2 regions of the Priestia sp. HNGD-A6 genome follow, and region 2 is predicted to be linked to the other one. Evidence: a T-box and tRNA genes for the amino acid it is inferred to sense, from the RefSeq annotation. Region 2 holds a T-box; the other holds one or more tRNA genes.

Region 1 (15,375 bases), 610 kb from region 2:
GTAGGACGTTGCCAGGCTTTTATATCGGAGGATTAGCTCAGCTGGGAGAGCACCTGCCTTACAAGCAGGGGGTCGGCGGTTCGATCCCGTCATCCTCCACCATCGACTATTTAAGTCAGAGATTGCACGCCGGTGTAGCTCAATTGGTAGAGCAACTGACTTGTAATCAGTAGGTTGGGGGTTCAAGTCCTCTTGCCGGCACCATTTTTTTCGAGCCATTAGCTCAGTTGGTAGAGCATCTGACTTTTAATCAGAGGGTCGAAGGTTCGAGTCCTTCATGGCTCACCATTTAATATTCACACGCGGGTGTGGCGGAATTGGCAGACGCGCTAGACTTAGGATCTAGTGTCTTACGACGTGGGGGTTCAAGTCCCTTCACCCGCATCTTTACTTAATTTCATATATGCGCGGAAGTAGTTCAGTGGTAGAACACCACCTTGCCAAGGTGGGGGTCGCGAGTTCGAACCTCGTCTTCCGCTCCACGTATATAAGTCCTGCCGGGGTGGTGGAATTGGCAGACACACAGGACTTAAAATCCTGCGGTAGGTGACTACCGTGCCGGTTCAAGTCCGGCCCTCGGCACCATTTTAATAAGCGCCCGTAGCTCAATTGGATAGAGCGTTTGACTACGGATCAAAAGGTTAGGGGTTCGACTCCTCTCGGGCGCGCCATAAACGGGAAGTAGCTCAGCTTGGTAGAGCACTTGGTTTGGGACCAAGGGGTCGCAGGTTCGAATCCTGTCTTCCCGACCATTTATGGGGCCTTAGCTCAGCTGGGAGAGCGCCTGCCTTGCACGCAGGAGGTCAGCGGTTCGATCCCGCTAGGCTCCACCAATGAAATTAAATAATTGTAACGAATAATATGGCGGTGTAGCTCAGCTGGCTAGAGCGTACGGTTCATACCCGTGAGGTCGTGGGTTCGACTCCCTCCGCCGCTACCATATAAGTTACATTTGTTATAAATATACGGAGGAATACCCAAGTCCGGCTGAAGGGATCGGTCTTGAAAACCGACAGGGGTGTTAAAGCCCGCGGGGGTTCGAATCCCTCTTCCTCCGCCATTTATTTATATCATATTCATATCATCGCGGGGTGGAGCAGTTCGGTAGCTCGTCGGGCTCATAACCCGAAGGTCGCAGGTTCAAATCCTGTCCCCGCAACCAAAGTGGTCCCGTGGTGTAGCGGTTAACATGCCTGCCTGTCACGCAGGAGATCGCGGGTTCGATTCCCGTCGGGACCGCCATTTTGTTTGGCTCGGTAGCTCAGTTGGTAGAGCAAAGGACTGAAAATCCTTGTGTCGGCGGTTCGATTCCGTCCCGAGCCACCATTTTAAGACGGCGATTGTGGCGAAGTGGTTAACGCACCGGATTGTGGTTCCGGCATTCGTGGGTTCGATTCCCATCAGTCGCCCCATCTTAAGTAACGCGGGTGTAGTTTAGTGGTAAAACCTCAGCCTTCCAAGCTGATGTCGTGAGTTCGATTCTCATCACCCGCTCCAAATAATGGGCCTATAGCTCAGCTGGTTAGAGCGCACGCCTGATAAGCGTGAGGTCGGTGGTTCGAGTCCACTTAGGCCCACCATATTCCACAGTAGCTCAGTGGTAGAGCTATCGGCTGTTAACCGATCGGTCGTAGGTTCGAGTCCTACCTGTGGAGCCATACGGAGAAGTACTCAAGTGGCTGAAGAGGCGCCCCTGCTAAGGGTGTAGGTCGTGTAAGCGGCGCGAGGGTTCAAATCCCTCCTTCTCCGCCAGTCGTTTTAAATTTAAATATGGCCCGTTGGTCAAGCGGTTAAGACACCGCCCTTTCACGGCGGTAACACGGGTTCGAATCCCGTACGGGTCATCTTAAAAAGGTTTGCATATATGCAAACCTTTTTTTATTTGCGCTTTTTTAAAGATTAAGTAAACAGGAATAATAGTTAGGAATAATTACCATGAATTTTCAGAATAAAAAGTAAGTTTTAAGCAGGATTTTCCCTATATCATATGGAATTATTCATAAAGTAATAAAGTATGAAGAGTATGGAATAAAGAGTAATTTTAAAGAACATTTATTCTATTATATTTGTAGAAAAGGTTTATGTTTTTACTATAAAAGGGAATGAGTGGTAAGAAGCGTATATTATGTGCGTATATTATGTTTGAAGTTAAAGGGGTGGCAAAAGTGAATCTAGCGGTTCAGCCTACTGAATTTGATGTTCATTTGTATCACGAAGGAAACTTATTTCGCAGTTACTCTATTTTCGGTGCGCATCAGGTAACGGTAGAAGGAATTGAAGGCGTACGATTTTGCGTGTGGGCACCTCATGCAAAGGGTGTAAGCGTTGTAGGTGATTTTAATAAATGGAACGGTTTTCAACATTCAATGGTTAAAGTTAATGAAGAAGGTATTTGGATGACATTTATCCCTGAATTAGAACAAGGGACTATTTATAAATATGAAATCATCACACAAAGCAATCAAAAAAAATTAAAAGCAGATCCATACGCTTTCTTCAGTGAAGTGCGTCCAAACACTGCGTCTATTGTTTACTCATTGGATGGGTACAAATGGAACGACCAATATTGGCGTAGAAAGAAAAAACAGCAAAATATATATGAAAGACCACTGTGTATTTACGAGCTGCATGCAGGGTCTTGGAGGACTCATGAAGATGGCAGCCTTTATACATACAGTGAATTAGCACAGGAGCTTATTCCTTATATTGCTGAACAAGGTTTTACACATATTGAGTTATTACCAGTCATTGAGCATCCGCTCGACCGATCCTGGGGATATCAAGGAACTGGATACTATTCTGCTACCAGTCGATACGGTACACCTAAAGAGTTGATGAACTTTATAGATGAGTGTCATCAAAATAATATAGGCGTTCTTTTAGACTGGGTACCCGGGCATTTTTGTAAGGATGAACATGGTCTGTATATGTTCGATGGAGAACCTACTTATGAATACAAAAAAGAACCCGACCGTGAAAACTATGTTTGGGGAACAGCTAATTTCGATTTAGGCAAGCCTGAAGTACAAAGTTTTCTCATTTCGAACGCTTTGTTTTGGTTGGAGTACTTCCACATAGATGGATTTCGAGTAGATGCTGTAGCTAATATGCTTTATTGGCAAAATTCTTCTGGAAAAGCAGTAAATGATGGAGCTGTCAGCTTCTTAAAAAAATTGAATGAAGCTGTTTTTAAATCTGATGAAACGATATTAATGATGGCAGAAGATTCAACGGATTGGCCCCTTGTTACAGCACCTACGTATGAGGGAGGTTTAGGCTTTAATTATAAGTGGAACATGGGATGGATGAATGACGTTTTAACGTACATGGAAGCTGGCGTGGAAAGACGTCCCTATCTTCACGATAAAATGACCTTTTCACTAATGTATGCGTTTAACGAAAACTTTATTTTGCCGCTTTCTCATGATGAAGTCGTACATGGGAAAAAATCATTGCTTAATAAGATGCCAGGTGATTACTGGCGCAAGTTTGCACAGCTTCGACTGCTATATGGATATTTCTTTGCACACCCTGGAAAAAAGCTTTTATTTATGGGCGGAGAGTTTGGCCAATTTGATGAGTGGAAAGATTTGGAAGAATTAGACTGGATGCTTTATGACTTTGACATGCATCGCAATCTTAACGGATATATGAAGGATCTCATCAAGATTTATAAAAGAAGCAAGCCTTTATATGAATTAGACCATAATCCAGATGGATTTGAATGGATTGATGTTAACAATCATCATCAACAAATTTTCTCCTTTATTCGCAAGTCGAAAGAAAATCAGGAGATTTTTATAGTTGTTAGCAATTTTTCTGAGTATCCATATCATTCTTACAAAGTTGGAGTTCCAGTTGAGACAGAGTACATTGAAGTTATTAACAGTGATGACGAAGTGTACGGCGGTTCAGGCATTGTAAATAAAAAGGCATTAAAATCAGTGGATGAATCGTTTCACGGTCAACCTTTTTGCATTGAAATGAATATTCCGCCGTTTGGCATTAGTATACTACGAGCAAAGAGAAAACGAGGGGAGAGAAAACAACATGTTAAAAAAGAAATGCGTAGCGATGTTATTGGCAGGAGGAAAAGGTAGTCGGCTAAGTTCACTTACAAAAAATCTAGCAAAGCCAGCTGTACCATTTGGTGGTAAGTATCGAATTATTGATTTTGCTTTAAGTAATTGTACAAATTCAGGTATTGAAACAGTAGGTGTATTAACACAATATCAACCGCTAGTTCTCAATTCATACATTGGAATTGGAAGCGCTTGGGATTTGGACCGACGGAATGGTGGCGTCACAGTATTGCCTCCATACGCGGAGTCAGATGGAGTAAAGTGGTATAAAGGCACGGCTAGCGCTATTTATGAAAATTTAAACTATTTGACACAATATGATCCTGAGTACGTACTGATTCTATCAGGTGATCACATTTATAAAATGAACTATGAAAATATGCTTGATTATCATATAAACAAAGAAGCAGATGTAACGATTTCTGTTATTGAAGTACCTTGGGAAGAAGCGAGCCGTTTTGGTATTTTAAATACAAATAGTGACCTAGATGTAATGGAGTTCGATGAAAAGCCACAGCGTCCTAAAAATAATCTAGCTTCTATGGGGATTTATATTTTTAAATGGAGTATTTTAAAAGAATATTTAGAAATGGATGCACGCAATCCATACTCAAGCCATGATTTTGGTAAAGATGTTATTCCGCTTTTACTAGATGAAAAGAAAAAGCTAATTGCATATCCATTCCAAGGTTATTGGAAAGATGTAGGAACTGTAAAAAGCTTATGGGAAGCGAATATGGATTTGTTATGTGATAAAGACGAGCTTAATTTATTTGACTCTTCATGGAAAGTATACTCTGTTAACCCTAATCAGCCTCCTCAATATATTGCGCCAAACGCCTGCGTGGTGGAGTCATTAGTAAATGAAGGGTGCGTTGTCGAAGGAAACGTAGAGCAGTCCGTGTTATTTCCAGGTGTACAAATCGGTTCAGGTTCTGAAGTTAAGAAAACGGTTGTCATGCCTACTGCAAAGATAGGCTCTAACGTATATATTGAAAACGCAATTGTTCCATCGGACATTGAAGTTCCAGACGGTACTATCATTCGACCGACCAAAGGAAGCGAAGAAGTAATTCTTGTTACTCAAGAATTGATTGAATCAGTTGCTAAATGCATTTAACGAACAGAGAGGATGAACGACATTGAATAATCAAATGCTTGGTATTATTGATGCTTGTACAAACACAACAGCGCTGCAGCCTTTAACCTTTTATAGATCGATTGCTGCCATTCCTTTTGCAGGGCGCTATCGATTAATCGATTTTACGCTTTCTAATATGGTGAACTCTGGAATTTCGAGCGTTGCCATTTTTCCTCGTGATCGCTATCGCGCATTGATGGATCATATAGGTTCAGGAAAAGAATGGGATTTGGATCGGAAGCGAGATGGATTGTTTATCTTCCCTCCTATGACAAGTGATTTACACTTAGAGAGTCCATCACTATTCACGCAGTTCCGTTATCATATTGATTATTTCTTAAGAAGTAAGCAGGAATACGTATTAATTGCTAATAGTTATACGATATGTACAGTTGACTTTGAGCACGTGCTGCAGCGTCATATTGCTTCAAATGCAGATATTACTGAAATGAAGCAGGGTGATAAATCGCTTAATATGTATATTATTAATAAATCTATTCTAGTTAATATTTTGCAAAATGAATCGCATGATTTTTATACGATTAAAGAAATGGTTCGATATATGGCACAATCTCATCGTGTAGAAAAGTACGAGCACCATGGATATACGGCTGAGATTTCTAGCTTAGATGCCTACTATAAAACAAGTATGGAAATTTTATCTCCAGATGTTTGGAAGCAGTTATTTATCAACGAACGTCCTGTTTTCACTAAAGTAAAAGATGAACCGCCTACTCGTTACGCAAAAAAAGCGGTTGTGAAAAACTCAATGATCGCAAACGGGTGCGTGATTGAAGGACATGTGGAAAATAGTATTATCTTCCGAGGCGTTAAAATTGGAAAAGGTACGGTCGTTAAGAATAGCATTGTGATGCAAAAAGGCGTTATTTTAGAAAATAGTGTATTAGAAAATGTTGTTTTAGACAAAGATGTGAAAATAGGAAGTAATGAAACGTTGCTAGGTGAGTCAGGTCTACCTAGAGTCATTGCTAAAGGAACAACTCAAGGAGCGTTGATGAAGTCGTGAATGTATTATTTGCTGTATCAGAATGTGTACCTTTTATTAAAACAGGAGGATTAGCAGACGTAGCAGGTGCCCTGCCTAAAGAATTAAAAAAGTTAGGAACGAACGTATGTGTAGTCATGCCAAAGTACGGAACCATTCCTCAACATTATCAAGATGAAATGGTGCTTGAAAAAGTTATTCATGTGCAGGTTGGGTGGAGAAGACAGTACTGTGGGATTGAATCGTTAACGATGGATGGCGTTAAATATATTTTCATTGATAATGAATATTATTTTAAAAGAGATAGCTTATATGGGCACTACGATGACGCTGAACGATTTGCTTTCTTCAGCAGAGCTGTGCTTGAAGCTATCCCATTTTTAGAGAATGAGCCTGATATCATTCATTGTCACGACTGGCATACGGCTATGATTCCATTTTTACTTCGTGCTAATTATGATATGTATGATCATATCCAGACGGTCTTTACGATTCATAACTTGCAATTCCAAGGAATTTTCCCTAAAAGCAATTTATATGAGCTATTAAATTTAAATGATTATTATTTTACTACAAGCCAGCTCGAGTTTTATGGGAATATTAATTTTATGAAAGCGGCTCTTGTATCAGCTGATAAAATTACCACGGTAAGTCCTACATATCGAGATGAAATTCAAATGCCCTATTACGGAGAAAGTTTAGATGGATTATTGCGTCAGCGAAATCAAGATTTAATTGGGATTGTAAATGGAATCGATGAAGAAGCTTATAGCCCAGACGCAGATCAGCTTATATCTTATCCTTATTCTGTAGAAGAGATTGAAGGAAAATATAAAAATAAAAAAGAGCTCCAGCGCTATCTTGAATTAGAGGAAAATAAGGATGTTCCAATTATTTCGATGGTTACAAGGTTAACCCAGCAGAAGGGATTGGATTTAGTCAAGCACGTTTTCCATGAGACGGTTAACTTAGGAGCCCAAATTGTTATTTTAGGAACTGGCGAACACGAGTTTGAGCAGTTTTTCCGTGAGATGGAAGATACGTACCCGCAACAAGTAAAAGCCATTATTGGTTTTAATGAGGAACTTGCTCATAAAGTTTATGCCGGTACGGATTTATTTTTAATGCCTTCCCGTTTTGAGCCTTGCGGACTCGGACAATTAATAGCCTTAAAGTATGGAACCATTCCAGTCGTGCGTGAAACGGGCGGCCTGAATGACACGGTCAAAGCTTATAATGAATATAGCGGAGAGGGAAATGGCTTCTCTTTTAAGAATTATAATGCTCATGACATGCTTCATACGTTAGAAAGAGCTGTTTCATTTTATCACCAGAAAGATGTATGGAAAAAATTAATGATGGATGCTATGAGTCAGGATTATAGCTGGGGGCAATCGGCATTTAAATATAATCAATTGTATTCAAATTTGACATCTACTCCATCGTGAAAGGGTGAGCAGATTGTTCTCTGATAAAAAAAGCTTTCAAGAGGCTTTTTTAAAAAAGCTGGAAATGACATATGGAAAGAGCTTTAAAGAATCTACTGTTCAAGATCACTATCATACATTAGGAAATATGGTGCGAGAGTATATTAGCAGCGATTGGATTTCAACCAATGAAATTCATAGGTCTTCACATACAAAGCAAGTGTATTATCTTTCTATCGAATTTTTATTAGGCAGACTGTTGGGTCAAAATCTGTTGAACTTAGGAATTCGGGAAGTTGTAAAAGAAGGATTAAGTGATCTGAATATTTCACTTGAAAATATTGAGGAAATCGAAGTAGACGCAGGATTAGGAAACGGGGGATTAGGCAGGCTTGCTGCTTGTTTTTTAGATTCTCTTGCTTCACTTAATCTTCCTGGTCACGGTTATGGGATTCGCTATAAACACGGTTTGTTTGATCAAAAGATTGTAAACGGCTTTCAAATTGAGCTCCCAGAACAATGGTTAAGGCATGGGAATTCATGGGAAGTACGCAAATTAGATCAAGCAATCGAAGTGAACTTTTGGGGCGAAGTTGAAATGGTACAGGAAGACGGAACATTCTCTTTTCGTCATGTAAAAGGAGAACCCGTCTCTGCTGTTCCTTATGACATCCCGGTTATCGGGTATAAAACAGATACAGTGAATACACTTCGCCTTTGGAATGCGGAGCCTTCATCATTTCCAGTACATAAAGATGTGATGGAGTATAAGCGTCAAACAGAGGCTGTATCAGAATTTTTATATCCGGATGATACACATGAAGATGGTAAAATATTAAGGTTGAAACAGCAATATTTTCTTGTGTCAGCTAGCTTACAAAGTATTATCAGAGCACATCGAAATACCTATCAAACACTTACAAACTTTCACGAAAAAGTAGCCATTCATATTAACGATACGCATCCTGTACTTGCGATTCCTGAGCTAATGAGAATTTTACTGGATGAAGAAAAAATGGAATGGGAAGATGCATGGCATATTACGTCCAATACCATTTCATACACAAACCATACGACTCTTTCTGAAGCCCTTGAGAAATGGCCGATTGATTTATTTCAACCCTTGCTTCCACGAGTGTATATGATTATTGAAGAAATTAATGAGCGCTTTTGTAAAGAATTATGGGAAGCATATCCAGGAGACTGGCAGCGGATTGAAAATATGGCTATTGTAGCGCACGGGCTAGTAAAGATGGCTCATTTAGCAATTGTGGGAAGTTATAAAGTAAACGGCGTGGCAAAGATTCATACTGATATTTTAAAAGAACGAGAAATGAAAGATTTTTATCAGTTTTATCCTGCTAAATTTAACAATAAAACGAATGGAATTACCCACCGGCGCTGGTTGTTAAAAGCTAACCCGCAGCTTTCCTCTCTTATTACCGAGGTGATAGGAGATAAATGGATTAAACAGCCGCATTCTCTTATAAAGCTCCAAGAGTATGTGGAAGATCCAAGCTTTTTACAAGGACTAAAAACAGTAAAACAACAGCGTAAAAAGCTGCTTGCCGATATTATTCAAGAGCAAACGGGAATTAAAATAGATTCACATTCTATTTTTGATGTACAGGTTAAAAGGCTTCATGCTTATAAAAGACAGCTTTTAAATGTACTGCACATTATGTATTTGTACAATCGATTAAAAGAAGACCCTAATTTTCAAATCGTGCCTCGTACATTTATTTTTGGTGCGAAAGCTTCTCCCGGCTATTATTATGCAAAAAAAGTCATCAAGCTAATTAATTCTGTAGCTGATGTTGTCAATCATGATCCACAAACATCACCGTTTTTAAAAGTCGTTTTTTTAGAAAACTATCGAGTGTCACTTGCTGAGTATATCTTTCCTGCAGCGGATGTCAGCGAACAGATTTCAACCGCCAGCAAAGAAGCTTCGGGAACGGGAAATATGAAATTCATGATGAACGGAGCGTTAACTCTTGGTACGATGGACGGAGCGAACGTCGAAATTAGCGAGGCAGTAGGAAAAGATAATGTCTTTATTTTTGGGTTAAAAGCCGAAGAAGTATTGAGCTATCAGCAAAATGGAGGATACCGTGCCTATGATTATTACCATCATGATAAGCGGATTCGACAAGTGCTCGAGCAGCTCACAAACGGCTTCTTACCTGACACATATGACTTATTCGAGCCTATATATGATTCATTATTAATGCAAAATGATGAATACTACGTACTCCGTGACTTTGACTCATACGTTACGGCACAGCAAAAAGTAAACGAAGCTTATGGAAATGAAAATAAATGGCTTCAAATGAGTGCGACGAACATTGCACATTCCGGCTTTTTTTCTAGTGACCGAACGATTGAGGAATATGCATCTGATATTTGGGAAATTCATTCCACTAAAAATTTATTAAATCAATAAATAAAAAAGGTGTAGTCAACGACTACACCTTTTTTATTTTATCTGTTGTCACCGTTTAAGAAATCACCTAAAGAACCAAGGATACTGCCTTCACCTTTACCTCCCGTTGGTGAAACTGCACTTGATAAAACGCGATCGGCTAGTCGGCTAAAAGGAAGAGATTGAATCCAAACTGTTCCCGGTCCTGACAGAGTAGCAAAAAACATGCCTTCTCCTCCAAACAGAGCTGTTTTAATTTTCCCTACATATTCGATGTTGTAATTTACATCACGGGTCATGGCCACTAAACAGCCAGTATCTACACGAAGGCGTTCACCCGGCTGCAGCTGTCTCTTATGAATGGTGCCGCCTGCATGCAAAAATGCTAGGCCATTGCCTTCTAATTTTTGCATAATAAAACCTTCACCGCCAAAGAAGCCAGTTCCTAGTTTTTTTTGAAAGTCAATACCAACGGATACGCCTTTGGCAGCGCATAAAAAGGAGCTTTTTTGACAAATAATTTTATGATCGAGCTGCTCTAAATCGACAGGAATAATCTTACCTGGAAAAGGTGAAGCGAAAGATACTTTTCGCTTGTGATATCCGTTATTTGTATATACCGTCATAAATAAACTTTCACCAGTTAATACGCGTTTCCCAGCACCTTTTAGTTTATTAAAAAGTCCGCTGCTGTTGGAGGAAGAACCGTCACCAAAAATGGTTTCCATCTCAATATCATCTTCCATCATCATCATTCCTCCAGCTTCTGCTATCACACTTTCTGAAGGATCTAATTCAATTTCAACAAACTGCATGTCATCTCCATACAATTTATAATCAATTTCATGTGCATTCATTATGTTCACCTCATTATTAATTCTAATCTCCTATTCATTCGATGTCATCTCCCATAGCTCCTACTAAAAATAGAAAAAAGAGTAGTATGAAGAACTACTCCTTTTCAGTGTATGGATCTTTCTCATAGGCCGGTAAATCTCCAAATATGGTCATCGTACCTTCTTCATCCAGTGCATTTTCATATCGCTCATGCTCTTTTGAAGGATAAATAGGAAGAGGCTGTCCATATAAATCGGTAGCGGCAAAGTTTTCATAATCTTCAACGTACCCAATAGCTTCATCCGCCTCAATATAGGTTTCACTATAGTTAGACGTATCTTCTATAAAATCAGAAGGAGATTCAGACGTCCCGTAACGCGCAACGTCTTGCCAAGAATCTTCTGCGTCGTATCCTGTCGTCTCGGTATCGTCATAGTCGTATTGACCAAATGGGTGATGGAGAACATTTTCTTCTACAGGTCTGTGCTTTGGAATATCCTGTGATGGGCTATGTTCTCTACAGTATAAAGTAGTTGGTACAGCCTGAAGTCTTTCAAATGAGATATCTGCTCCACATACTTTGCATGTTCCATACGTGCTGTGAGCGATTGCCTGCAGTGCTTCTTCTATTTCATGTAGCTCTTGTTTTGCATGTTCATTTAGTGCAAGGTCTTTTTCACGCTCGTATGTTTCTGTGGCTGTGTCACCAGGGTGGTTATCGTAGCTTGAAAGTTCTCCTACAGCATCGTGAGCGTCGCTTCGAGTTAGACCAAAATGATCATTTTGATCAAAGTGCGATTGAATATCAGCCTGCTGCTGCTGTAAATTTTGTTTTAACTGACTGATTTCTTGTTTTGAAAGTGTCATGAAGCTCCCCCTTAAAAATTTAGTGTGCTTTTGTAGTATGTGTTAAAAATTCAAAAAAACACGATTCATATTAGGAGGATTTGGGGTATTCATGAAGCTAAGAGAGAAATGGAGTGGAAAATTAAAGAAAGGTAAAGGTTATAGAAAAGGGTATGATAAAAATAACGTTCTTGAGGGCTAAAGAGTACTAAATAGATCATAAAGATTTTTTTATTGGTTTACTGAAAAGGCGTAATTTAGACAAGCGAAATTAATTTTTGCTCATGAATCGCGATGCTAGATTTTTTTGAACTGAAAGTTTATAATAAGTTAGTTACAGACTTAAGAAAAAAAGATGAACGGGGGGACGTAGTGTGATTGCAACGACCGAACAGTTAGTACAAGAATACATTAAAGATGCGATTGAGTGTGCAAAAAATGAAAATCAGCCAAAATTGGTCAGTTTAGTGAAAAAAGTAAGACCTATTGACCCCCTTATTTTTTATGCGAACGGACATGACCAGTTTTATAAAGAACGCTTTTTTTGGAAAGATCCCAACAGTTATTATACATTTGTTGGATTAGGATATGCGCATACTATTTGCACCAATGCGGCAAAAGAACGTTATTTCCACATTGAAAATGAATGGAAGCGCTTTATAAAAGAAGACTTTTATAAAAATAACCAAATTTTCCCTGACGGGACAGGTCCTCTTTTATTTGGAGGATTTTCATTTGACCCAAATCAGTATCGAGAAAACTATTGGAGTGATTTCCCGAGTTCAAAATTTATGATTCCAACTGTGTTATATACCCAGGTAAATAAAGAAGGATATCTTACCGTTAATATGATGGTTAAAGGACAAGATTCTGTAAAAGAGCACATCAATTATTTCGAAGAGGTCCAAAAACTTGTTCTTTGTGAAGAGTACGACGGGGAATCTCATATTTCACCTTTGCTGTTGGAAAAAGAAGAAATTGGGGTAGAGAAATTTAAAGGAAATATTGAAAGAGCTACTACTTTAATTAAGCAACAGGTTATAGAGAAAGTGGTTCTTGCTCGCCAATTAAAAGTAAAATTTAATGAAGATATTTCTACTGAATACGTGCTTCAGCGTCTGTTAAAGGAACAGCCAACTAGCTACACATATATTTTAGAGGGAGAGCATCAGCATTTTATCGGCGCTTCCCCAGAAAGACTAGTACAAAAACAAGGAGATTACGTGTTTTCCACTTGTTTAGCGGGTTCGATTCCAAGAGGAAAGACAAGGCAGGAAGATCACGAACTAGGTGAGGAATTGCTTCAGGATCCTAAGAACTTAATTGAGCACGATGTTGTTGTTCATATGATTAAAGAAGCGATGAATTCTTATTGTTATGAAGTAGAAATTCCAAGTAAGCCAAGTTTATATAAAACAAAGCATATTCAACATTTGTATACACCTGTGAAAGGGCGTATAAAGGAAGATGTGACGCTATTTTCATTTATTCAAAAGCTCCATCCAACACCAGCGTTAGGAGGATATCCTCAACAGGAGGCCTTGCCTATTATTCGAAAGCTAGAATCCTTTGACCGAGGGTGGTACGCAGCTCCTTTAGGATGGATGGATATCAATGGAAACGGTGAATTTATAGTAGGAATCCGCTCGGCTGTTATTCAGCAAAAAGAAGCTGTTTTATTTGCGGGCTGTGGAATTGTAGCAGATTCTACGCCTGAAAGTGAATATGAAGAAACAAAAATTAAATTCAACCCGATGCTTTCAGCTTTAGGAGGGATTATGCGTGGAACACATTAAATCATTAACAACGTATATTGCGTCATTCGTGGATGAATTAGTAGAAGCAAATGTTGAAGAAGTAGTGGTCAGTCCAGGGTCACGTTCAACGCCTATTGCGATGCTTATGGCTGAGCACCCTGATATTCATGTGCACTTAAACATTGATGAACGTTCTGCCGGTTTTTTTGCTCTAGGAATAGCAAAAGCAAAGAAAAAACCAGTGGCGCTTGTATGTACATCTGGAACAGCTGCAGCGAATTATTATCCTGCAGTAATTGAAGCTCACTACTCACGCATTCCTTTAGTCGTTATCACAGCGGATCGGCCGCACGAGTTAAGGGATATAGGTGCCCCGCAGGCAATTAATCAGAATCATCTTTTCGGTCAGTATGCGAAGTGGTTTGTAGATACAGCTTTACCAGAAGAAAGTGCAGATATGAATCGTTATATTCGAACAGTAGCTTCAAGGGCTGTTCATACAGCTCAAGCTATACCGAGCGGTCCTGTACACATTAACGTACCTTTACGTGAACCGATTGTACCAGATTTGTCTATTGAAGATTTATGGAGTCAGGGGAAACGCGGTAAATCATATGTGGCTGCTATTCATGGAGAAGCATCTCTATCTGAAAAAGGATTCGAAGAAATTGCGAAGCGCCTAGAGGGAACAACAAAAGGACTTATTATATGCGGAGATCAAATGTCTTTAAAAGCAGTAGACAGCGTATGCCGTTTAGCTGACGCTTTAAGCTTTCCGGTGCTCGCAGATCCGTTATCACAATTAAGAAGCGGCAAGCATTCAAAAGAAAATGTAATAGAGACATATGATACATTTTTAAAAAGTGATAAGGTTGATGAGCGTTTTTACCCCGAAGTTGTCATTCGTTTTGGCGCGATGCCGGTATCGAAACCGCTATTGCAATTTTTAAAAGCACACGAGCCGAAAGAAATGTTTGTAGTTGACCAAGGTAAAGGCTGGAGAGATCCTACTTTGCGTTCAACAGTGATGATTGAAGCCAATGAAACATTATTTTGTGAAGAACTGATCAAGCGCCTTTCAGCGAATCAAGAGGAGTCTACTTCATGGCTGAGTCTATGGAAAAAGATTAATGCTCAAACTGCACAGGCTCTCAAAACATTAACTTCTGGCCAGGAATGGTTCGAAGGACAAGTAGTTCAAGAAATTGTGGATGTAGTACCTGAAGGCACGGCTTTGTTTGTTGGAAATTCAATGCCTGTTCGAGATATTGATTCTTTCTTCTTAAATACGGAGAAAGATATTCCACTTTTTGTAAACCGAGGAGCAAATGGAATTGATGGTGTGGTTTCGTCTGCTCTAGGCGTAAGCACGGCTTACGATCACACCGTTTTATTTATTGGTGACCTATCTTTTTATCACGATTTAAATGGTCTGCTGGCAGCTAAGATGCATAATTTAAATTTAACCGTTGTGCTAGTTAACAATGACGGCGGAGGAATTTTTTCATTTTTACCGCAGTCAAAACAAGAAAAGCACTTTGAATTTTTATTCGGTACGCCAACTGGATTGAATTTTGAGCATGCCACTCGTCTGTATGATGGCACATTTTCTTCAGCAAGCAGCTGGGAAGAATTTCGACATGCAATGAACCATGCTTTCACAAAAGGCGGGTTACATGTTGTAGAGATTCGCACAACTCGTACAGAAAATGTAGAGACTCATCGCAGTTTGTGGAAACTTGTTTCCGAGGAAATAAATTTGTCAAACGGTGAGGAATAAGCAATGATGTATCAATTAAATGGTGTATCTTACTATGTGCACACCGAGGGAAAAGGAGAGCCGCTGCTGCTTCT
Region 2 (15,375 bases):
ATTCGAGTTAAAGCGCGGCGGATAGCCTGTTCGTCAAGGACGGTAGCTTTTACGTTCACTGTTTTTCACCTCAAGTTGTTGACATAAAAAAATCCTCTTGCCTTGAGGCAAGAGGATTTGGTTTTAGATATATTTCTTCAAAAAGGCTATAAGTATGCCTTTTCTGCACCGTTTCCTTCTCAGCCTCTCTGGACTGTTCTTAAAGGTTCTTATTAAGTTAATACAAGTATGCCATCACTTATGACAGTTGTCAACTTCTTTTTTCAATAAGCTCGAGCATCTCATTAAACTCTTTTGGAGCCGGTGCTTCAAATTCCATATATTCATTTGTACGAGGGTGAATAAAGCCTAATACACCTGCATGAAGCGCTTGTCCGTCAATCGGAAGCGTTTTTTTCGGTCCGTACTTCGGATCCCCGGCAAGCGGAAAGCCAATATACTTCATGTGAACGCGAATTTGGTGTGTTCGCCCCGTTTCTAGCTTACATTCGACAAGTGAAAAATCTTTAAAACGCTGTAATACAGTAAAGTGCGTCACTGCATCACGACTGTTTTCATCAGTGACCGTCATGCTTTGACGATCTTGCTTATCTCGGCCGATTGGCGCATCAATTGTACCGTGATCGTGCGCAATTACTCCGTGAACGATAGCTTTATAGCGGCGCGTCACTGTTTTAGCTACAAGCTGACTAACTAGTGATTCATGAGCTAAATCATTTTTTGCAACCATAAGTAAACCGGACGTATCTTTATCAATTCGATGAACGATACCAGGGCGCATAACGCCGTTAATACCGGATAAATCTTTACAGTGAGCCATTAAGCCGTTTACAAGCGTGCCGCTATGATGACCTGGAGCTGGATGTACAACCATGCCGCGAGGTTTATTTACAACAAGCACATCTTGATCTTCATAATAAATATCTAAATCCATTTCTTCCGCTACCACATCAAGCTCCTCTAGTTCCGGCACTTCAATAATAATAGCGTCTCCTGTTTTACATTTATAGTTTCCTTTAACGGTTTTATCATTCACTTTTGCATGACCTTCTTTGATCCACTGCTGCACTTGTGAACGTGACCATTCTGCATTTACAGTCGAAAGTACTTTATCAATACGTTCTCCCGCTTGTTCTTCATTTATAACTGTTTCAATTACATTCATTCTTTGTGCTCCTTCTTCATTTTCCCTTCAAACAGCGTCATAATAAACATGATGATTACTCCGACGACAAGTGCCGAATCAGCTACGTTAAAAATCGGAAAATCATACGTAAAGATGTATGTATTTACGAAATCAACTACTTCTTTACGGACCACTCGATCAATAAAGTTTCCAATGGCGCCGCCTAACATTAATGCTAGCGCAATACCGAACCATTTATCTTGTTTTTTGAGCTTTTGAATATAAATTATTAAACCGACTACCACAACCACCGTAATGAGATAAAAGAACCACATCTGTCCTTGTAGAATACCCCACGCGGCTCCTCTGTTACGATGAGAGGTAATGTAAAGAAAGTTTTCAATTACGGTAATGCTTTGTCCATAATACATTTCTTTTACAATCATCCATTTTGTTACCTGATCAATAAGTATAACAGCTAAAGCGATAAGATAATAAAACACAAACGTTTTCCTCCCGCAATAAAATCAAACGAATCCATACTAAAGCATTTTAGCACATAATTCATTTTTTTTCTCGCTTCTCACCAGAAAACAAATAAATCTTCGTTTGTGCGGGCCGTCGGCATTACTTTTAATTTATGAATAGACATCACTTCGCCAGTTAGTTCATCAATTCCAAACGCACCAACGTCAAGCTTTGCTAGCGCGTGTTCTACATCTTTTAAATCGGCTTTAATCATTTCTATTACGTAACGTTCCTTTTCATCTATATAACCAGATTGTTCTGTAGCATATCTCAATAGGCGATCTTGTAATTCTTCTTTGATAAGAGCTAATTCCTGTCCAATGGAAAGATAATTTTCATACATGCAAACGCCTCCTGTGCTGATAAGATGAAGTATTAATGATGTTAGGTTTACCGAGTTTTCCATCGAATCTACAACACAAGTTTTTCCTAAGGCTTTGAATGCTTTATACCATTGTATTTGGGAATTTCGTACAGCAAAAAACACGCCCAAAAAGGACGTGCTTTTGTTCATTACTGCTGAACGTAGTGATTTTTCACAACATCCGCACAGCGTGTACATAAAGTTGGGTGATCTTGATCTTCGCCAACTGTTGGTGATACTACCCAGCAGCGCTCACACTTCTCACCTTCTGCTTTACTTACAACAATTGAAGCATAGCTGAATTTTTGTGCTTCAGCAGGCGCTTCACCTTCTGCTACTTCAAGATCTGAAACGATGAAGAGTTGACCTACATTTTCAGAAATAGAGGCTAACAGCTCTTTCGTATCTGCTGTTGGATACAGCGTTAATTTTGCTTCTAAAGACTTACCGATTACTTTTTCATTACGAGCTTGTTCTAGCGCTTTTAAGACTTCATCGCGAAGCTCCATGAACGCATCCCATTTCTCTACTAATTGATCTGCTCCTTCAATTTCTTGAACCTCTGGCATATCAACTAGCTGCGCGCTTTCTTCCGTTACGTTCGGAATGTGAACCCATACTTCGTCTGCTGTATGAGAAAGAATTGGAGACACTAATTTCGTTAACGATAATAACGTTTCATAAAGAACCGTTTGAATGCTGCGACGCTCTACATTATTTTCTGCTTCAATGTACAATACATCTTTTGCAAAGTCTAAGTAGAATGAACTCATATCAATTGTACAGAAATTATGCACTGCGTGATAAATGCTTGAGAATTCATATGAATCATAAGATTTTTTCACTTTATCAATTAATTTGTTCAGCTTCACAAGCATGTAGCGATCTACTTCACGAAGGTCTTCAACGGCTACAGCGTCAGTTGTTGGATTAAAATCCGCTAGGTTTCCTAGTAAGAAACGGAACGTGTTGCGGATTTTACGGTATACTTCTGCTACTTGTTTTAAAATGTTATCAGATACACGAACATCCGCTTGGTAATCTACAGAAGCTACCCATAGACGTAAAATATCCGCACCTAGTTGTTTCATTACTTTTTCTGGAATTACAACATTCCCTAATGACTTACTCATTTTGCGACCTTCACCGTCTAAAGCAAATCCGTGGCTAAGTACGCCTTTATAAGGTGCTTCACCTGTTACAGCTACACTTGTAGAAAGACTTGAATTAAACCAGCCGCGGTATTGGTCAGAACCTTCTAAATACAAATCAGCCGGACGCTGTAAGTCTTCACGCTCTTCAAGAACAGCTTGATGTGAAGAACCAGAGTCAAACCATACGTCCATGATGTCTGTTTCTTTTGTGAAACGGCCATTTGGGCTTCCTTCATGAGTAAAGCCTTCTGGAAGCAAGTCTTTTGCTTCACGCTCAAACCATACGTTTGATCCATGTTCTCTAAATAGATTTGATACGTGCTCAATTGTCTCGTCCGTAATGATTGGCTCATCATTTTCAGCATAAAATACTGGAATCGGAACGCCCCATGCACGTTGACGAGAAATACACCAGTCTCCGCGGTCACGCACCATGTTATAAAGTCGAGTTTCACCCCAAGTAGGCACCCATTCTGTTTTTTCTACTGCTTTTAATAAATCTTCACGGAAATCTTTAATAGACGCAAACCACTGTGCTGTTGCACGGAAAATTGTTGGTTTCTTCGTACGCCAGTCATGTGGATATGAGTGGGTAATGAAACTTAATTTTAACAGCGCGCCTTCTTCTTCTAGTTTGTCTGTAATCGGCTTATTCGCTTTATCATAGAATAATCCTTCAAATCCTGGTGCTTCATTCGTCATATGACCCTTACTATCAACTGGACAAAGAACTTCCAAACCGTATTTTTGACCAACGATAAAGTCGTCTTCCCCGTGTCCCGGTGCTGTATGAACACAGCCAGTACCAGCATCAGTCGTTACGTGATCGCCAAGAACAACTAAAGAATCGCGCTTGTAGATTGGATGTTCAGCTACCACGCGTTCAAGTTCTGAACCTTTTACTGTACGAAGTGTCTTATAGTCAGCCCATTCAATTTCTTTAGCAACTGTTTCAATAAGTTCAGTTGCTACCACATATTTTGCTCCATCTGCTTCAACTACGCTGTACTGAAGCTCGGGATTGACAGCAATCCCTTGGTTAGCTGGCATTGTCCATGGTGTTGTCGTCCAAATGATGAATTTTTCATCTTGTTCAAGCACGCCTTTACCATCTTTCACATTAAACGCTACGTAAATAGAAGCTGAACGCTTGTCATAGTATTCAATTTCCGCTTCTGCTAAAGCAGATTCACTTGAAGGAGACCAGTATACAGGTTTTAATCCTTTGTAGATATAGCCTTTTTTCGCCATATCGCCAAATACTTTGATTTGCTGCGCTTCGTACTGTGGCTGAAGCGTTACATATGGATTATCCCAATCTCCGCGTACGCCTAAACGCTTGAACTGCTCACGCTGGCCGTTTACTTGTTCCCAAGCATACTGTTCGCAAAGCTTACGGAATTCAGCTACTGTCATTTCTTTGCGGTTTACTTTTTTATTTTTTGTTAAAGCCGTTTCAATTGGCAAGCCGTGTGTATCCCAGCCTGGCACATAAGGTGCGCAGAAGCCTGACATCGACTTATAGCGAACGATAAAATCTTTTAAAATTTTATTTAAGGCATGTCCCATGTGAATATCGCCATTGGCATATGGAGGTCCATCATGCAGGACGAATAGCGGGCGGCCTTCCGTACGTTTTTGTACTTTTTCATAAATATTCATTTCAGCCCACTGTTCTTGCATTTTAGGCTCGCGGTTCGGTAAATTTCCACGCATCGGAAATTCAGTTTTTGGCATCAATAATGTATCTTTATATTCCATGTTTTACCCTCCAAAAAAAAACGTAAATTTCATATCTTTTTGCACCATAACAAAAAGACCTCCTCATCCCAAAAAGGGACGAGAAGGCCTCCCGCGGTACCACCCTAGTAGATTTGCTGCACGCAAATCCTCTTTGCATTCGTAACGTGAATAAACCGCCACTGCTTACTATCATCATTTCAGCAATGGTACTCTAGGGTGATTTTCACTTTTTTGTTTGTTATCGAGCTCGCACCATCCTCGATTCGCTTTGACAAACTAAAAAAGCTACTGTCCCTGTCTCCGTACTGTTTGATATGAAATTTCATCTGTTACCAAATTATATGACAACAAAACGTGAGAAGTCAAGATGATGTCTTGACTAGTCAATTTTTTCTTCTAGCGCTGGCATCTCATAATCCATCAACTGATCCCAGTCATCGCTGTTTAACATTTCAAGCTGTGCTTCAATTAACATTTTGAAACGAGTTCTAAATACTTTAGACTGCTTTTTCGTCTCCTCAATGTCCATCGCAATTTTACGAGACTTAGACAGTGCTTCATTAATAATACGGTCCGCATTTTTTTCTGCTTCTTTTATAATGAGCTTCGCTTCTTTTTCAGCGTTTCGCTTTACATCTTCCGCTGCTTCTTGAGCAATTAAAATTGATTTATTTAACGTTTCTTCGATGTTAGTAAAATGTCCAAGACGATCTGTTAATTCAGATACCCTTCCTTCTAACTCCTTTTTATCACGCATTACCAGCTCATAGTCTTTAATTACTTGGTCAAGAAACTCATTTACTTCATCTTCATCATATCCGCGAAACCCGCGATTAAACTCTTTGTTATGAATATCCAAAGGGGTTAAAGGCATCTAGGCCACCTCCGTGTTGTCTCATTACATCATTAGTAATGGTTTATTCGACATATTTTTAAAATTTCCTGCTAGTAGATTTCTTTATTTCTGCTTCCCTACAACAATTCGCCATTTTTCTTTTTTGGTTTTGCCTTCAAGTGAAACGATACGACTTCTGCCGTGGCCACGAAGCGACAAAATATCACCTTCATGACATTCAAAAGAAGGCTGTTCAATGACTTTAAAATTTACTTTTACCGCTCCATTTGCAATAAACGGCTGGACTTTTTGTCTTGATAGATTGTGAATGGTCGACAGCAAAACATCAAGCCTCATTGAAGAAACTGTATAAACGTGTTCAATCAGCTCTTCTTTTACCACATGCAGCTGCTCTCTTTGAATAGAAGAAAGTGAAACTTTGGCTTTTCCAATTGATGTTAAATTCATCTCAATATAAGAAGAAATTTCCTCTGCAGCTACAAGCTGAATATCGTCTCCCGCGACCAAAATATCGCCAAATTTTGAACGGCGCAGTCCTAAGGACATCGCCGAACCAAGAACTTGAGGATGTTCAATCGTCACAAACTTTTTAGGATAATTCAATTCGTACATATGCAACTGAAAATCTTCGCTTTCAGGCACATAGTAATCCGGATATAGCAGCGCACGCTTGCGTTCAGCAAACGGTTGTCCACCATCAAATGAAACTTGAACCTCTCCTTCAGTCCCAACAATAGCCGTCACAATCTGCTGCTCTCTTGGATCTAAAAAGTCCGTTAATTTTGGGCTGTATTGATGTAGGACATCTTCTTTCCACTGAAGAACTTGATCAATAAACCCATGTTCTTCTTGCCTAAAATGTTCATAAATAGACATATTATTACTCCTACTATTGGTATGTAAAAAAGGAATCCAGCGATTCCTTTTTTAAATAAACCCCATCACATTATTAAGTGAATACACGCCTCTTTCCGCAAATCGTAGTAAAAAGATTGCAACAAGAGGTGAAATATCAATCATGCCAATAGGCGGAATGATTTTACGAAAAGGCTCTAAGTAAGGCTCGCAAATACTGCCAAGCAGCTGACCAAACTTAGAGGCCCTTACATCGGGTACCCAAGACATCAAAATGTAAATAATCAGTGCCCATGAGTAAAGCCCAATCAATTTTGCGAGAATCCCAAAAACGATGTCCAAAAACTACCACCTCTTTACGTTTGTTGTATCGTGTTCTCCCATCATATCTGAAATGCTTCCGCTTACGTCTACATTATCAGGTGTACATAAAAAGATGTCGGTTCCAATTTTTTGAATGTCCCCGCCTAAAGCATAAACTGTACCACTTAAAAAGTCGACAATTCTCACTGCTTGATCTCGTTGAATGCGCTGTAAATTAACAACTACGACTTTACGATTTTTTAAATGATCCGTAATTTCTTGTGCTTCGGCATAGACGCGAGGTTCGCAAAGCATCATTTTTGATGATTTTTGAACGCTTTGTAAGCTAATCACGTTTTGCTGCTGATTCGGCTGCTGACTAGCTTTCACTGCTGGTCTCGACTGCTGTACAGGCTCTTCTACCGACTCTTCTTGTTCGTAATGTTCTTCTACATATTCAGTATCGTCATCAAGAGCAAAGAAACTTCTAAAGCGATTTTTCATACTCATCTTGAATTACACCTCCTTAACGTTCATTCCCAACTAACGTGGTTCCTAGTCGAATGAATGTTGCTCCTTCTTCAATTGCAATTGCATAATCGTTTGACATTCCCATTGATAGCTCCGTACACGGTGCATATTGCAAGTTTAGTTCTTGTATACGACTCTGCAATTTTTTTAGACCTTGAAAACAGCTGCGAAGCAAGGACTCGTCATCTGTGTGAGGAGCCATGGTCATTAATCCAACTACTTGGATATTTGTAAATGTTTCAAGAGATTGAATAAATGGAATTACCTCTTCTACAGCAAGGCCATGCTTTGATTGTTCTTCGGCAACATTAACTTGTACAAAACATTTTATACGATGTCCTGCACGTTTATCAATTTCTTTTGCTAAAGATAATCGGTCTAGTGAATGAATATAGTCAACTTTATCAATCACATGTTTTACTTTTCTTGTTTGTAAGCTTCCGATAAAATGCCAGGTCGCTTTCTCACCGATTGATTCATACTTTTCTAGAAGACCTTCATCCCTGTTTTCTCCAAGATGTAAAATGCCTGCATCCACTGCTTCTGCTGCTCGTTTTGTGGAAACATATTTTGTTACAGCAATCAGCTCTACATCTTCTCGATTTCGATTAACTTTTTTACATGCTTCAGCAATTGTTTGTTGAACTGCTTCTAGATTTTCACTTACGCTAGCTGTCACTATGTAATTACTCCTCCTTAAAGCCTATGAAGTTAAACATGCGTCCTGTTTTCCCTTGGTCGCGGCGATGTGAGAAGAACAGGTCATCTTCACAGCTTGTACAATACGACGATGTTAAAATTCGTTCCGGCAATACGCCTGCGTTTTGAATCAGCAGCTTATTGACTTTTTTTAAATTAAGCGCGTATTGTCCAGGGCTTACTTCTTGATATCCATTTTGGCCAACTACTTCGTTTACTTGTGTAATGACGCGGTTATCGACAACATAACAGCAATCTTCAATCGAAGGGCCAATCGCCACGTAAATATCTTCAACCGGAACATTTTCTTGCTCTACCCACCGCCGAATCATATTTTTTGCAATATCTTTTACTGTTCCCTTCCACCCAGCATGAGCAAGACCAACTAAATGGTGATCAGGCGCATAGAAGTACAGCGGAACGCAATCTGCATAACATAAAGCTAACAAAATATCAGATTCATTTGTATAAATGCCATCCGCTGCTTTTATGCCCTCTTCATACTTGTAGAGTCCTTTTGTACAGTCGGCTTTTGTTACTTTTTGAACAGTTGCTTCATGTACTTGTTCAGCACATACAAAGCTTTCAAAAGACATGTCTAGTTCGGCTGCTAAAATTTTTCTATTTGTAATAACATCTTCTACGTTATCGTTTACGTGAAGCCCTAGGTTAAAAGAAGCAAATGGAGGTTTACTCACGCCACCATTTTTTGTGGTGAAACCAACAACAAGCATATCATTCTTTTCTACCCAAGGGCTCAGCCACATAAACGACTCGTGATGGCTTTTTTTTAATGGCTCAGGATTCATGTATGTGACACATCCCTTGTTTCATTTATTCTCACATATTGTACCACAGATTGCTAGGTGCTGTTGACAAAAAACTAATTCTCTTCAGGCTGAAATGCGTCTTTATAACGTACTAAAATGACATCGGAACCAATTTTCACAATATTTTTCCACGGAATCACAATTTCATCATCTTTTCCAAAGAAGCCCAATACACGAGAGCCTCCGATAATGACGGCCTGTATTTTTCCCGTTGTTAAGTCAATATCAATATCCCCTACATTTCCAAGTTTTTTGCCATCAGCTACATTCACTACATCTTTCAGCTGAAACTCTGAAATCTTTAACATGCTCTCTCCTCCTATAGCCAACTTTATTCCTTAGCCTATATATATTTTCAAATTTTCATTTCATGAAGGAAAAGCTTATTTTTTCTCTGCCATTCTCTTTCTATAAGCATTTTGTTCACTAATTACACAGTTTTTCATCAAGAGACATTCTCAACAAGCAGCGAGAAGTCCTCATAGCAATAGGAAATCTAACATGAATATCTTTTGGTCATATATTCATTGATACATACAAAATAAGCACCGTGTCCGTTTTTATAGACACGATGCTTATTAAGTTGAACATCAAATAAAGTGAATGGTATTGATTGTATGAACACGGGCAGCTGCCAGTTTAGAGAGCTTTTGTTAACTTTGAATATTTTTATTCATCTGTTTAATAGCAGCTTTTTCTAAACGAGAAACCTGCGCTTGAGAAATACCAATTTCTTCAGCCACTTCCATCTGTGTTTTACCTTGGAAGAAGCGCTTTCGTAAAATTAGTTTTTCTCGCTCGTTCAATCTTCTCATACCTTCTTGCAAAGCAATTTCTTCAATCCAAGTTGAATCACGGTTGCGTTCATCGCTTAGCTGATCCATCACATAGATTGGGTCTCCGCCATCATTGTAAATAGGTTCAAATAAAGAAACCGGATCTTGGATAGCATCTAAAGCAAACACAATTTCTTCATGCGGTACTTCTAGGACTTTTGAAATTTCCTCAGCTGTAGGTTCCTTGGATGTTTCACTCATAAGCCTTTCACGAACTTGAAGAGCTTTATAAGCAATATCACGAAGGGAACGAGAAACACGGATTGGATTATTGTCACGTAAATAGCGGCGAATTTCCCCTATAATCATTGGGACAGCATATGTAGAAAACTTCACGTTTTGACTTAAATCAAAATTGTCAATGGATTTCATTAATCCAATACATCCAACCTGAAATAAGTCGTCAACAAATTCTCCACGATTGTTAAAACGTTGGATCACGCTGAGTACGAGACGTAAATTTCCGCTTACTAGCTTTTCTCTTGCTGTTCCATCTCCAGCCTGCATTTGTTTAAACAACTTTCGCATTTCTTCATTTTTTAATACGGGAAGTTTCGAAGTATCTACTCCACAAATTTCTACTTTATTTCTTGTCAACTCTTTCCCTCCTAACAGGAGATGATGTTCTGAATTCAGTATCTCCTCAGAAGGAAAAAATATGCACTTTTACAATTCTGACAATTCCACGCTAAAAAAGCTGATTGTATAAGATGCTTCTCAGCCCTTATACAATCAGCTTTTTTACTTAAACCATTTTATTAAATTCTTTTCGCAGCCGTTTAATAATTCGTTTTTCGAGCCTTGAAATATAAGACTGAGAAATGCCTAGCATATCAGCTACATCTTTTTGCGTTTTTTCTTCTCCGCCGGCTAGCCCAAAGCGCAGCTCCATAATTTGCTTTTCGCGATCATTTAATTGGTGCAGTGCTTTCAACAAAAGTTTTCGATCTACATTGGCTTCCAGGTCTTTTGTGATAATATCTTCTTCGGTTCCCATCACGTCAGACAATAACAGTTCGTTTCCATCCCAATCAATATTTAACGGCTCATCAAATGAAACTTCAGATCGAATTTTATTGTTGCGGCGCAAATACATTAAAATTTCATTTTCAATACAGCGAGAGGCGTACGTCGCTAGCTTAATTTTCTTTTCAGGATTAAACGTGTTTACTGCTTTAATTAAACCGATGGTGCCGATGCTAATTAAATCCTCAATATTGATTCCCGTATTTTCAAACTTGCGGGCAATATAAACAACCAGTCGCAAATTACGCTCAATCAACAGTGAACGTGCTGCTTCATCTCCTGATGGGAGTTTTTTCAGGAGCACTTCTTCTTCATCTTTTGTCAGCGGCGGTGGAAGAGCTTCACTTCCTCCTATATAGTACACTTCATCTGTTTTTAGCTTAAGTTTAATTAATAATTTGTACCACCATAATTGAAATCGAATTCGATATGTAGCCATTCTGTATCCTCCTTTATTTGTTCACACCTTTTACGATGCGGAACTTACTTCTCCAATAACAATGAGCTTCGGATGAACAATACATTCATATTGCTTCTCCACTGAAAGCGTTGTATGACTAATACCTACTAATACTTTAGTGACTTCAATCGTATTGGACTGATGCACCAGCCTTACCATATCTGGCTTTAGAGCAAGAAGCAGCTGATTGGCTTGGCCCACGCTTCGATAAGGGACAAAGCGGACTTTTGAATACCACTCTTGATCAATATCTTCGCTGTGTGAAAAGGATTGGACATTTTTGCTTAATTCCATTAAGCCTTCAGGCAATATTTCTTTTAAAGAATCTGCTGTAACAATCATAACCGGGGTTTTCGTCAGCGGATCTACAAGCTGATTCCCACTATCAATAAGTCCTTTCATCGACAGCGTCTGTTCGTTTAAAATAACTTCTACATCTACCAGCTGATCAAATGTAATATTTTTCATTCGCAAATCATCAACTCGTGCTTTTGAAAAATAAGATAATAGCGGAAAACCAATAAGAACAAATATCCAGCTAATAGGATCACCAAACTGTGGAGATTTCGTATCAACCATTTGATTAAGAACAAGGAACTGATCTTGAAATAAAAAGTGAACGCCCATTAACCCTCCACCCACAACAAAGGTTGCAAAATAAAACGTTAATAAATTCTCAAAGAAAAAGCGCAGTCGTTTATAACCAAACGCCATCAATACCATAAAAAACGAGAATAAAATTTTAATAGCAGGATGAACCATAAGATGAGAAAAAGGTGTAAACATAAGAAGGACAATCAATGAACCGATAAAGCCGCCAAGCAAAAGCCGCCACCACTTGTAATTCCGTTTAAGTACAACAGCACATAACATTAGTAAGATCGTATCTAACCCAAAATTCAGCATCCATATTAAATCTAAATAGATTGGCAATGTTTATAACCTCTCCATTCTTTCTGAATTTTTCTGTTAAAAATTAGTATATAGTACATCCTATTAGAAAGTCTGTCAGTTCATGCCGAGAAACAAGCAGTATTTTTGAGGAAATCATTCGATATTTGTCACACCACTTTTAGAAAGAAAACACAAACCCTTTGAAGGCGTCATATTGACCATGTCGAATGTTTTTTATACTCTTTTTGAGTTTTCTAGATTCATTGCATAAAAAAAGACCTCTGTATAAAACAGAGGTCTTGGCTTTTTATTTTCTTAGCGTCTACGATTACGGTTTCGTAAGAATGTTGGAATATCTAGCGCATCTTCAGACTGCGGCTGAGATGGACGCGTATATTCTTGCTGTACAGGTTCTTCACGCTTTACTTCACGCTTCGGCTGTGGAGCCGGTTGCTGTGTCGATTGCTGCATGCGATTCGCCGATAACGAAGGACGACCTGGTTTTGGCTGTGATAAATCTTGGTCACTAAAGCCAGTTGCAATAACTGTAACAACAATCTCATCTTTTAGGTTTTCGTTAATAACAGATCCAAAGATCATGTTCACTTCTTGGTCAGAAGCCGAAGCAACGATATCTGCAGCTTCTTGTACTTCGTAAAGACTTAGGTTTGTACCGCCTGTGATATTCATTAACACACCTTGAGCTCCATCGATAGATGTTTCAAGAAGTGGACTTGAAATAGCTTTTTTAGCTGCTTCAGCAGCGCGGTTTTCACCAGTCGCAATACCGATACCCATAAGTGCAGATCCTTTGTTAGACATAATTGTTTTCACGTCAGCGAAGTCTAAGTTAATTAATCCAGGAACTGCGATTAAATCTGAAATACCTTGCACACCTTGTCGTAATACGTTATCAGCTTCACGGAACGCTTCTAGCATTGGCGTGTTTTTATCAACGATTTCTAATAAGCGATCATTTGGAATAACAATCAGCGTATCCACTGCTTCTTTCATTGACGCGATGCCGCCTGCCGCTTGAGTAGAACGCTTACGGCCTTCAAACGTAAACGGACGAGTAACAACACCTACCGTTAGTGCTCCTAGCTCACGAGCAATTTGGGCAATGACTGGAGCTGCACCAGTTCCAGTTCCTCCACCCATACCAGCTGTTACGAAAACCATGTCTGCACCTTTTAGTGCTTCTTGGATTTGTTCCTTACTTTCTTCAGCTGCTTTTTTACCAACTTCCGGATTAGCACCTGCACCTAATCCTCTTGTTAATTTAGCGCCGATTTGCATTTTTGTTTCAGCTTTTGATAAATTTAATGCCTGTGCATCTGTATTAACTGCAATAAATTCTACACCTTGGACGCCATGTTCAATCATTCGGTTAACCGCGTTGTTACCGCCGCCTCCGACACCGATTACTTTAATCGTCGCTAATTGGTCTACACTTGTATCAAACTCCAACATGATAGTTCCTCCTAATTCTTCGAAATTACCAATCCGTAACGTTAATCAAAGAAGTATCCAAAAAACTTCTTCATTAAATTTTGGTCATTTTTCTTTTTCGGCTGCTCAGCTGATTGTTGCGGCTGCTGTGGTTTCGGGCTAGGTTTGATCATTTCTTGCTCAATCGGCTCTTCTTCCACAACTGGCGCTCCAATTTCCCGGCCTTGTATTTTAGCATTTTTGTATGCAAATTTTATTAATCCTACGCCTGTTGTATAATGCGGCTCACGTACTCCAATATAATCAGGCACTGCTATGCGCACGTTATTCTTTAAAATCACTTGAGCTAGCTCAAGAATACCAGGCATCGCTACTACTCCGCCTGTTAGAACAAATCCTCCTGGAATATCTTTGTATCCTAGGCGGTTTATCTCCTGCGTAATCATATCTAAAATCTCTTCTAATCTAGCTTCAATAATATCAGAGATTTCGAGCTGATTAAACTGCTGATGCTGATCGCTTCCAATGATCGGTACACTAAATACTTCTTCTTCAGAAGCATGATCGTAGAAAGCATGTCCATGCTTTATCTTAATATTTTCCGCATCTTCAGTCGATGTGCGAAGGCCAATCGATAAATCTTTGGTAATGTGCTCTCCGCCAACAGCTAGTACATTTGTTACTTTCAAATGTCCTTGGTCAAAGATCGCAACCGTTGTTGAACCCCCACCGATATCTACCAGTGCGACACCTAAGTTTTTTTCATCACGAGATAATGCAATTGAACCAGCGGCTAGAGGCTGTAAACAAATATCACTGATTTCTAAACCAGCTCTTTCTACACAGCGTAATAAGTTATGTAAAACCGTTCTAGATCCCGTTATGATTGTGCCTTCCATTTCTAAACGTACCCCAATCATACCTCTAGGATCGTTAATACCTTCTAAGCCATCTACAATAAATTGCTTTGGAATAACATCAATGATTTCACGATCTGGCGGGATAGACATGACTTGAGCAGCATCAATTACTCGATGAATATCTTCGTTTGTAATTTCACGATTTTCGCTTGACACGGCTACTACTCCGTGACAATCCTGTAAAAATACATGATTTCCGCTTATGCCCACTACAACCTTTTTAATTGTAATGCCTACCATTCGTTCAGCTTGTTCTACTGCTTTTCTAATAGATTGAACTGTTGCATCTATATCAACGATAGAACCTTTTTTTAGTCCGTGTGATTTAACATTCCCTACACCAATGATATTCAATGAATCGTTACTCATCTCTCCGATGATTACTTTCACACTGGATGTACCGATGTCTAAACTAACGTATATTTCATTGCTGTTCATTCTTTGGCACCTCCTTTTTCTTTCTGCACATGTCATCTTAATAAATTAAGAAGAACAACAATATTAATTTTTTATTATATGAAAATATTCAACAAATACATCTGTTTCCCTTTTGTAAAATCAATTTTTTTCAAGTTTTTCACAGACTTTATCTCTTTCAAAGAACAAAACGTTCTGGTTTTGACTTTTTTTTAGATTTAAGCCTAAAATTCACTGAAAAAAGCTATTTAACTACAAGTCTACACTAAGATGTACACTGAGAAAAGCGAAACTTACCTAGAACAAATATTACATTTCCATTTCACAGCACCGGAGAAGAAAATCATATGTATGCAGAATACTTGCATGTGATTATACAAT

The links. The T-box of region 2 lies ahead of ileS (isoleucine--tRNA ligase). A T-box ahead of a tRNA ligase gene usually reads a tRNA of that ligase, here a tRNA-Ile.
Region 1: it encodes a tRNA-Ile, which carries the amino acid that the T-box ahead of ileS (isoleucine--tRNA ligase) is inferred to sense. The anticodon was not compared.

Annotation. Positions count from the first base shown of each region.
Region 1 is NZ_CP138621.1:3,135,602-3,150,976, forward strand. Features, by position in the region: rRNA gene rrf (5S ribosomal RNA) at 1-17, shown strand, start outside; tRNA gene SCI76_RS15940 (tRNA-Val) at 27-102, shown strand; tRNA gene SCI76_RS15945 (tRNA-Thr) at 129-204, shown strand; tRNA gene SCI76_RS15950 (tRNA-Lys) at 213-288, shown strand; tRNA gene SCI76_RS15955 (tRNA-Leu) at 303-384, shown strand; tRNA gene SCI76_RS15960 (tRNA-Gly) at 408-482, shown strand; tRNA gene SCI76_RS15965 (tRNA-Leu) at 497-585, shown strand; tRNA gene SCI76_RS15970 (tRNA-Arg) at 595-671, shown strand; tRNA gene SCI76_RS15975 (tRNA-Pro) at 676-752, shown strand; tRNA gene SCI76_RS15980 (tRNA-Ala) at 758-833, shown strand; tRNA gene SCI76_RS15985 (tRNA-Met) at 864-940, shown strand; tRNA gene SCI76_RS15990 (tRNA-Ser) at 968-1,060, shown strand; tRNA gene SCI76_RS15995 (tRNA-Met) at 1,086-1,162, shown strand; tRNA gene SCI76_RS16000 (tRNA-Asp) at 1,167-1,242, shown strand; tRNA gene SCI76_RS16005 (tRNA-Phe) at 1,251-1,326, shown strand; tRNA gene SCI76_RS16010 (tRNA-His) at 1,337-1,412, shown strand; tRNA gene SCI76_RS16015 (tRNA-Gly) at 1,424-1,497, shown strand; tRNA gene SCI76_RS16020 (tRNA-Ile) at 1,504-1,580, shown strand; tRNA gene SCI76_RS16025 (tRNA-Asn) at 1,584-1,658, shown strand; tRNA gene SCI76_RS16030 (tRNA-Ser) at 1,662-1,752, shown strand; tRNA gene SCI76_RS16035 (tRNA-Glu) at 1,773-1,844, shown strand; gene glgB (1,4-alpha-glucan branching protein GlgB) at 2,139-4,100, shown strand; gene SCI76_RS16045 (glucose-1-phosphate adenylyltransferase) at 4,051-5,202, shown strand; gene SCI76_RS16050 (glucose-1-phosphate adenylyltransferase family protein) at 5,225-6,250, shown strand; gene glgA (glycogen synthase GlgA) at 6,247-7,677, shown strand; gene SCI76_RS16060 (glycogen/starch/alpha-glucan phosphorylase) at 7,691-10,102, shown strand; gene SCI76_RS16065 (TIGR00266 family protein) at 10,141-10,938, opposite strand; gene SCI76_RS16070 (TraR/DksA C4-type zinc finger protein) at 11,033-11,785, opposite strand; gene SCI76_RS16075 (isochorismate synthase MenF) at 12,139-13,560, shown strand; gene menD (2-succinyl-5-enolpyruvyl-6-hydroxy-3-cyclohexene-1-carboxylic-acid synthase) at 13,547-15,301, shown strand; gene menH (2-succinyl-6-hydroxy-2,4-cyclohexadiene-1-carboxylate synthase) at 15,305-15,375, shown strand, end outside.
Region 2 is NZ_CP138621.1:3,744,072-3,759,446, reverse strand. Features, by position in the region: gene pyrR (bifunctional pyr operon transcriptional regulator/uracil phosphoribosyltransferase PyrR) at 1-59, opposite strand, end outside; gene SCI76_RS19245 (RluA family pseudouridine synthase) at 251-1,165, opposite strand; gene lspA (signal peptidase II) at 1,162-1,629, opposite strand; gene SCI76_RS19235 (conjugal transfer protein TraR) at 1,710-1,997, opposite strand; gene ileS (isoleucine--tRNA ligase) at 2,168-4,933, opposite strand; T-box leader at 5,005-5,225, opposite strand; gene SCI76_RS19225 (DivIVA domain-containing protein) at 5,295-5,789, opposite strand; gene SCI76_RS19220 (RNA-binding protein) at 5,874-6,647, opposite strand; gene SCI76_RS19215 (YggT family protein) at 6,699-6,968, opposite strand; gene SCI76_RS19210 (cell division protein SepF) at 6,972-7,439, opposite strand; gene SCI76_RS19205 (YggS family pyridoxal phosphate-dependent enzyme) at 7,456-8,139, opposite strand; gene pgeF (peptidoglycan editing factor PgeF) at 8,147-8,968, opposite strand; gene SCI76_RS19195 (YlmC/YmxH family sporulation protein) at 9,043-9,297, opposite strand; gene sigG (RNA polymerase sporulation sigma factor SigG) at 9,643-10,422, opposite strand; gene sigE (RNA polymerase sporulation sigma factor SigE) at 10,571-11,290, opposite strand; gene spoIIGA (sigma-E processing peptidase SpoIIGA) at 11,321-12,244, opposite strand; gene ftsZ (cell division protein FtsZ) at 12,521-13,678, opposite strand; gene ftsA (cell division protein FtsA) at 13,720-15,015, opposite strand.